Roseivirga sp. BDSF3-8: one gene and its partners. The protein of the gene in region 1 interacts with the protein of each later gene in a pairwise test. Links are inferred from orthologs where the notes say so. Each region holds a gene or a part of one and is shown in the gene's direction. Other genes may lie near its edges.

Region 1 (4,762 bases):
ATGCTAAAAATTTTCAGACTTAATTAACGCGAAAGTATAAAATTAGTTCCGCCTAAAGATGTATTGAGCTGTTTTTATCCTTAAAAAATACCTATTTTTTTATTTATGCAGGAAGATATCCAAAACCTTGATTCTACCTACTGGACTAACCGCTATGATCAACAAGAAACCCAATGGGATGTGGGAACGATCACGCCTCCTCTGAAGGCTTACTTTGATCAATTAGATAACAAAGATATTTACATATTAATCCCTGGGGCAGGAAATGCCTATGAGGCAGAGTATTTGCATGAGCAAGGCTTCCGAAACGTTCAGGTAGTGGATGTATCTGCTGTGCCACTAAAAAATCTAAAGTATAGAGCACCCTCCTTTCCTGATGAACACCTTATTCTTAAAGACTTCTTTGACCTTGAAGGAAGTTATGACCTGATCGTAGAGCAAACGTTCTTTTGTGCACTAAACCCGGCATTGCGCACTTCATATGCAGAAAAGATGAATGAATTGCTACGTCCCGGAGGAAAGCTTGCCGGGGTTCTTTTTGAAGACACGCTCTTTACCGACCATCCTCCTTTTGGTGGTTTCAGAGAGGAGTACGAAGGCTATTTTAAATCATATTTCGACTTTCTGCACTTCGAGCGCTGCAAAAATAGTCTCCCGCCCAGGCAGAACAGAGAGCTTTTTATCGAGCTACAGAAGCCCGTGGCATAGCCATGGCGTAAGACAGTCGGTAGGGGAGAGGCGTTATAAACACGACTCCTACATCCAGCAAATCTGCAGTAGCAGTTGCCTCAGGCCGCGATTTTATTTCCTGCCAGGCCCGCTGCATCTCTTTACTCCATGAGATATCGCCTATGACTACCACAGAGCCACTGTGCAGGTAGGGTCTGATCATATCAAAATAGGAGAGAGTAGGGGCATACTGGTGATTTGCATCAAGGTAAGCCAGGTCGATTTGGCCAGCTTGATCCAATATATCAGGGAGGATATCGTCAATGTTACCCACGTGGAGATCAATGGTTGAGACAGCAGCTTTGCTAAAATTTTCCTGAGCAATAGCTGCTGTTTGGGGGCAGCCTTCTACCGTAAATAGATTGGCTTCCGGTCTGGCTGAAGCCATCGTGAGTGCAGAAAAGCCCAGCGAGGTGCCAAGCTCCAGTATGGTATCTGAGTTTAACCAACAGGTTAGATTTAGCAATAGCTGGCGTACCGGTCGGGTGCTAGTACTGTTTTTGGCCAGGGTAGCTACTGTTACCTCATTACCATGTGCTTTAGAGCCGGCACCAAGGTCATTTCTGTTTATTATCCGGCCATCTTTTTTTGCCTGCACTATCAGCGAATCAACTGTTTCAGGGAGAGGTCTGACTTTTTTCGGCCGTATTACCTTATTATAAAACTGGAAAAACAAGGGGGAGTGCAGGCTGTGAGCATCCACTCTATGCAGCCAGTGCCATAAAAATCGATAAGCAGGGTCGAACATTGGCAAATTACTAGTTCATGCGGAAGGGGGCCACCATGGTGAACTCGGGTATGGTCACTTTAAACTGCTTACCATCTACCACACGCTCCATCAGATAAGTGCCATACATTTTTCCTACGCCGGATTTGAGGTTGCAGCCGGAGACATACTGGTGAGTCTGTCCCGGTTCCAGTACAGGCTGCTGTCCTACTACCCCCTGACCTTCCACCTCACGTACCGTGCTGTTAGCATCATGGATAAACCAGTGCCTTCGCAGAAGCTGAATGGTGTATTCGCTGCCGTTTTCTATTGTGATACGGTAGGTAAATACAAAATGCATCTGTGACGGACTAGAGTATTCCGGTTGATATTCCGTCACTACACTTACTTTAATGCCTTCGGTTATTTCCCTGACCATGAATTGCTGCTTATATACAGGTTACTGATCTTAAACATCAAAAATAATTATAAGTTTCCATACCATTTCGCTATAATCCCGCCAAAATAATACATTTCATATCTGAATAATCAGCTGGACATGGATGTCAGGATGGAATCCTCCTGGAAGGAGAAACTAGCCCCCGAATTTGATAAGCCTTATTTTAAAAGCTTGGTATCCTTCGTAAAGGATGAATATAGCCAGCATACGGTCTATCCCCCTGGCAAGCGGATCTTTGCGGCCTTTGATCACTGCCCTTTTGAGCAGGTGCGCGTAGTTATCATCGGCCAGGACCCTTATCATGGCAAGGGCCAGGCTAATGGACTCTGCTTTTCAGTAAAAGACGGTATCCCAATGCCGCCCTCTCTCGTCAATATTTTCAAAGAGATCAAGGCAGACTTAGGGAAAGAGATACCTCCGACGGGTAACCTTGAGCGATGGGCGGACCAGGGGGTGTTATTACTTAATGCCACGCTGACTGTTCGTGCCAATACGGCGGGCTCACACCAGAAAAAGGGCTGGGAGGAATTCACTGATGCAGTGATAAGAACCGTCTCTTCTGAAAAACAGGACGTTGTTTTCCTTCTTTGGGGAGCCTACGCACAAAAAAAGGGGGAAATCATAGATGAAAACAAGCACTGTGTACTTAAGTCTGCTCACCCTTCGCCCTTTGCGGCTAACCGGGGCTTTTTTGGTAATCGCCATTTTAGTAAGGCTAATGCTTACCTGGCGGAAAAGGGTCAGCCTCAGATAAACTGGTAATAAAAAAGCCTGTCCGGAGGAAGCGGACAGGCTATGTTTTTTTTACCCCGCTGGGGTTATTCAATCTTATTGAAGATGCGACTCCAGCGTACTTTGTTGAAGAAACTTTCATTTTTGTCCAGCGATAGCCAGATGAAGGCCGCTTTACCTACAATATGATCTTCCGGCACAAAGCCCCAGAAGCGACTGTCTTCTGAATTGTGACGGTTATCCCCCATCATGAAGTAGTAGTTCTGGCGCCATTTGTATTCTGTTATCTCCTCGCCATTTATATAAAGCTTATTCTCAGAGATACGCACATCGTCGTGCCCTTCATAATTAGCTATAGTACTGCCAAACTGGGCAAGCATTTCGTCATTGACTTCCATTGTTTCACCCATGGCTGGAATTGCCAGAGGGCCGTACCAGTCAGGGTTCCAGGCATAACGGCTTGGGTTGGGAAATATATCTCCTGCCAGTTCTCCCTCCTTAAAAGGGTAGCGCTCAACTGAGCTTACATTTGAATAATTTCTGAGGGCTTCGGCATTTTCAGGTTTCATAGCCGCCAGGTAGCCTGCCTGCACTGTCATGACATCTTCCGGGTTTACCTCTACCCGGTCCCAAACCTGGTCAGGAAGGCGACCGCTCTTGGGTACTATGATGTACATAAACTGCATGCCTTCAGGGTTTTCTGCCGCTTTACCGTCGATGTAAACCTGGCCATCTTTGATCTCAAGAACATCGCCAGGCATGCCTATCGCCCTTTTTATATAGTTCGTTTTCAGATCTACCGGGTGCTCCATCTCTTTTGGGTAGTTGAACACGATCACGTCATTGCGGGTAATCTCAGAGAATCCGGGAAGGCGATACTGAGGCAGCTGTAGCCAGTCTACATAGCTGGGAATGTCAGTAAACCAAACTGTCTGATGGGTCAAAGGTACCTGCAGAGGGGTCTTAGGAGTACGCGGACCGTAATGAATTTTACTTACAAATAAGAAATCGCCTACAAGCAGGCTGTTTTCCATAGAAGGGGTAGGTATGGTGAACGCTTCCAGAAACAGCCATCTGATGATGGTGGCAGCTATCACCGCAAACAAAATTGCATCGGCCCACTCCCGGGTTTGGGATTTTTTTTTCTTAGGCTTACTGCTTGTTTGTCCTTCAGCCTTTCCTTTTTTTGTCAAAATGCTCATCAGATCTGAGATTTAAGCTGCCGGATTAAAATGGCAACATATCATCCATACCAAATACTCCCTGTCTGCCGCTGAGCCATTCAGCCGCAACTACTGCACCCAGTGCAAAGCCTTTACGGCTATGAGCCGTGTGCTTTATCTCGATGGAGTCTATGTCAGATGAATAGGTAACGGTGTGAGTACCCGGTGTCTTGTCTATCCGCAATGAGGAAATTCCCAGTGCGTCTTTTTCCTCCGTAGTTTCGTTTACCCAACGGCTTTTTTGCTTTACACGTTCAATGATATCTTCTGCCAGAGTAATGGCTGTGCCGCTGGGAGCGTCTTTTTTCTCCGTGTGGTGTACCTCTTCCATTTCCACATCATACCCCTCTTGCTGACCCATGATGTCGGCGAGGTAGCGGTTTACGCGGAAAAATATATTAACACCGATGGAGTAATTAGAGGCATAAAAAAAGGCGCCATTGTGTTTTTCGCAAAGAGTAGCCACGTCGTGTTGCCTCTCCAGCCATCCTGTCGTTCCTGATACTACGGGTATCCCCCTTTCAATAGCAAAATGGATGTTGTCGAAAGCTGCATCCGGCTGGCTAAACTCGATAGCCACATCTGCCTCACCTTTCCAGGCATTTCTTTCTTCCTCGCTATTGAGTGCACCGGTAATGGTATGGCCTCTTTCTTTTGCTATCTCTTCGATAGCATGACCCATTTTTCCATATCCGATCAGGAGAATATTCATTTGTCTAAGATAATTGTAAGTCCCACTCCAGCAAACATGATGCCGTTATTTCCTCCCACAGGTTCAAAGCGCATGGAAATATCTTCGCTTACATCGAACTCCTGCAGGTGCGCATCCACGTGCGCCTCTACTATATTCAGCAGATACCACACGCCTGCAAGTATCATACTGAAATCTCTGTTACGCCTGAAAAGGTCCGT
Region 2 (3,790 bases), 4.9 Mb from region 1 along the record:
TTAACACGCCGCTACCAGGAGATATTTTCTAATGTGGCCCTGCACGCCGAGACTACCGAACCGATTTACACCTGCGGACAGTATTTTCCCGGCAAAAAGAAATTTGTATTCACTTTATGTGATGTAGGTATTGGCTTTCTTAATAATGTTAGTAATTTTGATAATAATATTAGTACATCTCTTCAGGCTATAGAATGGGCTCTTCAGGGCAATTCTACTAAGACAGAAGCCAAAGGGGGCCTGGGCTTATCGACTATTTTAAGCGAGTGTATGAACCATATGGGAGAACTTCATATTGTTTCCGGGGACTGTTATTGGAAGTACTGTCCGGAGAAAGGAAAGACTACATATCATCTTGAGCATGAGTTTCCCGGCACAACAGTTCATCTTGTTTTTCGTTATTAAGTTAGGAAAACCGCGAATTATTCATCATATTCTATTAGATTTGCGAACTAAATTAGCAAAGCCATGAAAACGTTCACTATTCTCGATATCATCAGTTCACGTAATGCTATTCTGCATAGCAAAGGCATGAAGGTATATGAGGAGGTAGCGTCGTCTACCGCGCCTTGTGAGGATATTGTATTGGATTTTAATGGCATTTGCAGTCTTACCACCGCCTTTTTGCACCCCGCTATAGGCAAGCTCGTTACCCGCAATAATGGCCGTGAGCAGCACATCCATATCAAAAATATGGATCAGGAAGACATAGATACGCTGGTGGCTGAAGTGATAGAGCGTGCCAAGTCACCTGAGAAGCGCCGTATCGCTAGTGAGCAGGTAGCCAGCCTTTTTGAAGATTAAGTTTCCCATCTTTTATATATGCCCCAACCTGCTATTCGCAGCCTGAATAAAGTCAGGTTTGAAGATTATTCCCTTTTCTTCCTGGATGCTAATGTCTGGCTTACTTACCTCATTTATGATGATGCGGAGTTTGATGATGTACGACACAGCAAAAATAGCGATCAGGCCTATAATGATTTCTTTGGAGAAGTACTGGAGGAGTCCGGCAACAGAGAAAAGCCCCTTATCATCCTGACCAGCCTGCTCATCTCTGAGATCTACAACCGCTACATGAAACTGGGATACGATGCCTACCTGGAAGAAAGTGGTAAGGAGCCCAGGGACTTTAAGTATAAGCATCACTATCGTAAGCGGAACTGTGAGCATTTTAATCAGACTCACAGAACATTAAAGCGTAAAATAAAAATCTGCAGAGTTTTATCTATGTAGCCGATGACTGCCTGGAAAAGGTAGCCCCCATGCAGCTACTACAGGATTTGTCTGCCGCCCATGACTTTAACGACCTGTACTATCACCGGCACATGCAGATTATGGCTGAAAGCCAGCCCAGGCCCATTGCTATCGTTACACACGATGGTGACTTTAACTTCCGGGACAGCCACATCTTTACAGAAAACGACTACTTACTCGACCGCTCTAATCGCAGACACCGGTAAGCTATATAAATCACCCCGGCCAATAACACTTTCCCATTAAAACCCGACTATTTTCTAACGAGCCATTATCTTTGAGGTACCACATAACAATGTATATGAGTACCCACGCCATTACCCAAAAAATATGGAACTACTGCCATACCCTTCGCGATGAAGGCATTGGCTACGGCGACTACCTGGAGCAGATTACCTACCTGCTGTTCCTGAAAATGGCTGATGAATACAGTAAGCCTCCCTACAACCGCGACACCGGGCTGCCCGCAGAGTATGCCTGGCCTGCGCTTAGTAAGCTTACCGGTGCTGAACTGGAAGAGCATTACCGTGCTACACTGCAGGCCCTGGGAAAGAAAAAAGGCATGCTCGGGCAGATATTTACCAAAGCCCAGAATAAAATACAGGACCCCGCCAAGCTCTATCGCCTCGTAAAACTGATAGACCAGGAGCAGTGGACGGGCATGGACACCGACGTAAAGGGAGATATATATGAAGGCCTGCTGCAAAAGAATGCCGAAGATACCAAAAGCGGTGCCGGGCAGTACTTTACGCCACGCCCCCTGATACAAGCCATGGTAGCCTGCCTGCAGCCACAGCCAATGCGCACCATTGCCGATCCGGCCTGTGGCACCGGCGGGTTTTTCCTGAGTGCCTATGATCATATAGCCGCGCAGTCGCTGAACCGCGAGCAGAAGCAGTTTCTCAAAGAAAAGACCTTCTACGGCTGGGAGCTTGTATCAGCTACTGCCAAGTTAGGGCTTATGAACCTTTTTCTGCATAACATTGGCAAAATGGACAGCCACCGCCTGCCCATAACCCGTGGCGACTCCCTGCTTACCAAGCCTTCCGAAAGCTTCGACTACGTACTGGCCAACCCGCCCTTTGGCCGTAAAAGCTCCGTGACCTACACCAACGAGGAGGGCGATGAGGAAAAAGAAGACCTGTACGTGAACCGCCAGGACTTCTGGACCAGTACCAGCAACAAGCAGCTTAACTTTCTGCAGCATATCGTCAGTATGCTAAAGCCCGGTGGAGAGGCTGCCGTAGTACTTCCGGATAACGTATTATTTGAAGGTGGGGCAGGAGAGACCGTGCGCCGCAAACTCATGCAGACCTGCGAGCTGCATACCGTGCTGCGCCTGCCTACCGGCATCTTTTACGCACAGGGTGTAAAGGCAAACGTGCTCTTTTTTACCGCTAAAACAGCCGCCAAAGACCCCTGGACTAAAGAGGTGTGGTACTACGACTATCGTACCAATGTGCACCACACCCTCAAGAAAAACCCCATGCGGCTGGCCGACCTGCAGGACTTTATCAATTGCTATAACCCTGACAACCGGCACCACCGCAAGGAGCTGTGGAGCGAAGAAAAGCCTGACGGCCGCTGGCGCCGTTATACCTATGAAGAGCTGGTGGCACGTGACAAAGCCAGCCTGGACCTCTTCTGGCTGCGTGACGACACACTCACCGATATGGACAACCTGCCCGATCCAGACACCCTTGCAGCAGAGATTATAGAAGACCTGGAAGCAGCCCTGGAAAGCTTCAGAACCATAGGGAAAGAATTGGAAGACTGATATGCCCCAAAAGAAAAAACAAGCCGAATTCATCAAGTGGTTTGGTCCTTTGCTCGATGCCCTGCGTGAGCTGGGCTACTCCGGCAAGCCGCGCGAAGTATCTGAAAAGATCGCCGAAATGAAAGGCCTTAAGGAAAGAACCCTTGATGCCACGCTGAAGTCAGGCACTAACCGCTTTCATAACCAGGTAGCCTGGGCGCGGCAGTACCTGGTATGGGAAGGCCTGCTGGACTCATCCATACGCGGCACCTGGCGCCTTACCGAGAAAGGCAAGAAAACCTCGCTGACTGAAGAAGAGGCCCGGGAGATATTCCTGAAGTGGGTAGAGATAAACCGGCAGATCAGGGAGGAAAAGGCAGGGAAGCAGCAGGTGGCAAAGGAAGAAAGCACTGAAGCCCCTGACGAGATCACATTTTCAGCGGAAGATGACCTGCTGTCTGTCCTGAAGAGCGTATCACCGGAAGGCTTCGAATACATATGTATGGAGCTATTGCGTGAGCACGGTTTTGTAAGCCTGTCTGTTACGCCTAAGGGAGCTGACGGGGGCATAGACGGATTCGGTGTGCTCGAGATCAATCCTTTCGTTACCATGAAGATAGCCTTCCAGAGCAAGCGCTACAAAGGATCGGTGAGTCGTGCCCAAATAGGAGACTTTCGTAGTGCTATTATGGGTAAAGCAGAAAAAGGGATTATGATTACTACCGGTACCTATACCAGGGCTGCCCAGCAGGAAGCTTCACGGGATGGTGCTACACCCAT
Region 3 (3,908 bases), 1.6 Mb from region 1 along the record:
AAAAGCAGGCACAGGGCCTGCTTTGGTATTTAATGCGTTTTTGTATACGCTTAGTTCGCTGTATCGGTGTTTTTCTTTACTTCGGTCACACTCAGCTCAAATACAAGAATGCTGTTAGGACCAATCTGTGCGCTGCGTCTCTGATTTCCGTAAGCCAGGGCACTAGGGATAATAAGGGTGGCTTTATCGCCTTCGCTCAGGTAGCCAATGCCTTCGTTCCACCCGGGGATAAAGCGGGTTATGCCATACTGCAGGCCGATGGGCTCATAAGGTCTGCCTTCCATGAAAACGCCTGCTTCGCGGGCGGTCTCTTCAATGCTGGAATCAAATACGGTACCGTCAAGCAGGTAACCTGTGTAGTTGATCTTAACGCTGTCGCCTTGCTCAACCTCTGGGCCGTCACCTTCTTCGGTGATCACGTAGCGAAGTCCTGATTCGGTTTTTTCCAGGCCTTCCATGTTGTTCTCAGCAATGTATTCTTCAATGGCGGTCTCGTCCTTTTGGGTCTGCTCGCGGCTCATGCGCTCAGCGTACTCCTGCTGGTCGGCTACTTCTACCAGGCGAATGTTAAAGGTGATGTTCTCTTCGGCTTTAACGGTATCAGGAAGCTGATCCATGTTAAAGGTCTTTTTGAAGAAGGTTTCGGCACCGACTTTAGCCTCTACGCTATCGCCTACCTGCATCATACTGATGATTTCTTCAATACTTCCTTTCTGGCCCATCATGGTAGAGTCATACACCATTACGGTATTACCATTAGGCATTTCGCTGCTGCTGAAGAACTCATCTCCATCATCAGCGGTATAGGCAAACTTCATTACCACTACTTTACCATGAGAGGGGCTGGCGCCTTCACCTTCTTCGATGTACTTGTACTGTACACCGCTTTCGAGTGTTTCATACTCTTTGGTATCGCAAGATGTGGCTGCGGCCAGGGCCATAACGGCAAATGCGGCCTGTCTGAAAATTTTATGCATGTTCGTTGATCGGTTTTCCGTTTTGCAATAGTTGGTCTTTGTAGTCATCCAGCAGGCTCTCGAATTTTTCTACTGTTTTTTCGAGGCTGTCATCGGATTTGCCACCGGCGGCATTTTTGTGTCCTCCGCCTTCAAAATGGGCCCGGGCAAACTTATTGACACTAAAGTCACCCACGCTTCTAAAGGACATTTTAACGGCTTCTGTACGGTCGATGATAACAGCGGCCAGGGTGATTCCTTCAATACCGAGCGCATAGTTAACAAGGCCTTCGGTATCACCGGTCTTACTATTAAAGCGCTTTAGCTCTTCGGCAGATATGGCGAAGTAGGCTGTACGGTATTCGGGTAAGACGGTAAGCTTTTCGTTAAGGGCATATCCGATAAAACGCACCCTGTCCAGGCTATTGGTATCGTAAATGAGTTTGGATACTTTGCTCACATCGGCCCCGTACTCCATAAGGTCAGCAGTGATGATGTGCACATTGCGGGTGGTATTAGGGTGCTTAAAAGACCCGGTATCGGTCATGATACCTGCATAGAGGCAATCGGCTATGTCCGGATCGAGGAGATCTGTCTCTTCCATATCACGGATGAGCATATAGATCAGCTCGGCGGTGGCGGCGGCTTTCTTATCCCATTTGCTAAAGTCAGCAAAATCTTCCGGCTCTTCATGATGGTCTATAAGGACCTTGGTAGCGGAAGCATTGCGAACGAGCTCGCCGAGCTCATTGATACGATGGAGATTAGAAAAATCCAGGCAGAAAATGGCTGTAGCCTCTTCTATAAGGCTGGCCGATTGCTGCTCGTTACCCTCGTTGAAGACGATCACTTCATCATTTCCCTTCATCCAGTGCAAAAAGCGGGGATAATCTGTAGGGGTAATGACGGTTACGGAATGGCCTTTCTTCTTCAGAAAAGCAGCCAGCCCTAACGAACTGCCCAGCGCATCCGCATCCGGCTTGTGATGGGTAGTGATAACGACTTTCTGAGGTACGCTTAAGAACTCTTTAAAAGATGCTAAATTTTGCATTGGCAATAACCCTTTTTTGACAGGGGGGTTGACCTCAGTGAAGTGCAAAAGTGATAATAAAATAGATAAAAACAAAAGCAGGCCGGCCTGACCGGGGCTGCTGAGCGCTTTTTGCCTTCACTCTTAATAATTAAATATAAATGCTATTTTTGCGGCCGTAAATACGGTTTTTATTCCAAAATTGACTCAACATGGCAGGAAACAGGACATTTTCTATGATCAAGCCTGACGCTTACGAAGCAGGCAATACAGGCGCGATCCTCAAAATGATGGAAGAAGCAGGCTTCCGTATTGTTAGCATGAAGCTTACCAGACTTACGGCAGATAACGCCGGAGCCTTCTATGCAGTTCATAAGGAGCGTCCATTTTATCAGGATTTGGTATCTTATATGTCCAGCGGTCCTATTGTGGCGCTGATCCTTGAAAAAGACAATGCTGTGGCGGACTTCCGTAAACTTATCGGAGCTACTAACCCTGCTGAAGCAGAGGATGGCACTATCCGCAAGCTGTTTGCCAAGTCTATCGAGGCTAATGCGGTACACGGATCTGACAGTGATGAGAACGCAGCTATCGAGGGTAGCTTCTTCTTTGCTGAAACGGAGAAGTTCTAATCTCCGGTATCGGAAAGATTAATTAATTGCCGGTATCCCCGTGGGTGCCGGCTTTTTTTGTGCCTCCGCCGTTATTTGCTTTCTCTTCCTTCCGGGCTTTGAGCTTATCTTCTTCTGCCTTTTTCTTAAAAAAGACTCTGCGTATCCAGCGGGGAAGCACGAGGGCTCCGAGCAGGAGGTAGAGGTAGTAGGTGAATAGTCTCCAGAGGATGTTGGTGCCGATGGTATAGTTGCCGAGGAAGTTCTCAAAGAACACGGGGAAGGCAAGCTCGGCGGTACCACTGCTACCGGGGGTAGGTGAGAAGAGCATAACTATCCAGAGAATGATCTGCCGGGCGAAAATGGTGAGGTGACCATTGAGGTCGATGCCGGCAAATGCGGACATGAGCGCATTGAGAAGGATGTACCTGGCTGACCATATAAAAATGGTGAAAAGGGAGATCTTAAACCAGTAGGCAAAGCCTTTACCTTTGAGCTGGGCGCTTGCCATGATAATTTCGTTGCCGTGCTCATAGGCTTTGTAGCGCCACCTTTTTAACAGGCGGTTGCTGGTAAGCCGGATAAGGAGCCACTTGAAGCCGCGTGGCCTCACAAAAAGGGCGAAGGCCATAACGGAGGTGTAGAAAGCGATAAGGCTGTAGCTGACGTAAAACACGGCCTTAAGGTTAATGCCGAGCTTGGCTATGGTGGCTACTTCCGGAAATATGTCGCCTCCGGTAACGAGAAGAATGAGGGGGGCAGCGACGACAAAGAAGAGGTTATCGAAGATGGCGGTGACCATAACGAAGGCGAGGGACTTGCCGAGATTAAGGCCTTCCTTATTCATAATAAAGACGGCAACGGCGGTACCGCCTACCACGGAGGGGGTAACGGCGGAGGCAAACTCCCACATAATGATGGTGAATACGCAACTACCCCATGAAAGCTCTTTGCCGGTAATGGTGCGAAGCCTGGCGACATAGCCTGCATCCCGCATGAACAGCACCAGAAAGGCCAGTATGATGGGGAGGGTTTTGGCATTGAGGACGAGCCTCAGGTCTTCCACCCGGATGGATTCATCGCTGGCAAAAAGATAGAACACTATACCCACACCGATAACGATCGGTATCCATACATTTTTAGGGTTTAATGTCTTGAATATCTTCTTAGAGTCGATGTCCATTTAGTGGGCAAGTTCCTTTTCAGGCTTTTTTATCCAAAAATTATTGAAGCCCTCGCCGAGCTGAATAGTGATCAGACTTAACTGCACGAGCTCCAGTATGGCCAAAAAGTTAAAAATGACGGCGATCT

Evidence for each region. The genes of interacting proteins can lie anywhere in the genome.
Region 2: the proteins of ung (region 1) and AB9P05_RS23065 interact in binary tests that used the Escherichia coli proteins (3 or more experiments, as listed by UniProt). The link is inferred for Roseivirga sp. BDSF3-8 from one-to-one orthologs.
Region 3: the proteins of ung (region 1) and AB9P05_RS10210 interact in binary tests that used the Escherichia coli proteins (3 or more experiments, as listed by UniProt). The link is inferred for Roseivirga sp. BDSF3-8 from one-to-one orthologs.

The regions. Positions count from the first base shown.
Region 1 is NZ_JBGNFV010000001.1:816,480-821,241, reverse strand. Bases 1,020-3,825 are described here. They hold ung (uracil-DNA glycosylase), read left to right. Parts: upstream 1,020-1,994; coding sequence 1,995-2,657; downstream 2,658-3,825. Other genes in these bases: lepB (signal peptidase I), read right to left, coding at 2,714-3,825; apaG (Co2+/Mg2+ efflux protein ApaG), read right to left, coding at 1,488-1,874; AB9P05_RS03170 (O-methyltransferase), read right to left, coding at 1,020-1,477. Outside these bases: AB9P05_RS03175 (methyltransferase domain-containing protein), read left to right, coding at 106-708; more of AB9P05_RS03170, read right to left, coding at 680-1,019; more of lepB, read right to left, coding at 3,826-3,829; dapB (4-hydroxy-tetrahydrodipicolinate reductase), read right to left, coding at 3,855-4,562; AB9P05_RS03145 (DUF5683 domain-containing protein), read right to left, coding at 4,559-4,762. UniProt on the Escherichia coli protein: Excises uracil residues from the DNA which can arise as a result of misincorporation of dUMP residues by DNA polymerase or due to deamination of cytosine.
Region 2 is NZ_JBGNFV010000001.1:5,669,196-5,672,985, reverse strand. What follows is about bases 978-3,790. They hold AB9P05_RS23065 (N-6 DNA methylase), read left to right. Parts: upstream 978-1,549; coding sequence 1,550-3,031; downstream 3,032-3,790. Other genes in these bases: AB9P05_RS23060 (restriction endonuclease), read left to right, coding at 3,033-3,790; AB9P05_RS23070 (hypothetical protein), read left to right, coding at 1,263-1,460; AB9P05_RS23075 (hypothetical protein), read left to right, coding at 978-1,233. Also shown: AB9P05_RS23085 (hypothetical protein), read left to right, coding at 1-405; AB9P05_RS23080 (STAS-like domain-containing protein), read left to right, coding at 469-804; more of AB9P05_RS23075, read left to right, coding at 823-977. UniProt on the Escherichia coli protein: The subtype gamma methyltransferase (M) subunit of a type I restriction enzyme. The M and S subunits together form a methyltransferase (MTase) that methylates A-2 on the top and A-3 on the bottom strand of the sequence 5'-AACN(6)GTGC-3'.
Region 3 is NZ_JBGNFV010000001.1:2,455,412-2,459,319, reverse strand. The notes cover bases 978-3,908. They hold AB9P05_RS10210 (nucleoside-diphosphate kinase), read left to right. Parts: upstream 978-2,198; coding sequence 2,199-2,618; downstream 2,619-3,908. Other genes in these bases: AB9P05_RS10200 (ScpA family protein), read right to left, coding at 3,781-3,908; AB9P05_RS10205 (lysylphosphatidylglycerol synthase transmembrane domain-containing protein), read right to left, coding at 2,641-3,780; AB9P05_RS10215 (bifunctional oligoribonuclease/PAP phosphatase NrnA), read right to left, coding at 978-2,007. Also shown: AB9P05_RS10220 (FKBP-type peptidyl-prolyl cis-trans isomerase), read right to left, coding at 51-977; more of AB9P05_RS10215, read right to left, coding at 970-977. UniProt on the Escherichia coli protein: Major role in the synthesis of nucleoside triphosphates other than ATP. The ATP gamma phosphate is transferred to the NDP beta phosphate via a ping-pong mechanism, using a phosphorylated active-site intermediate.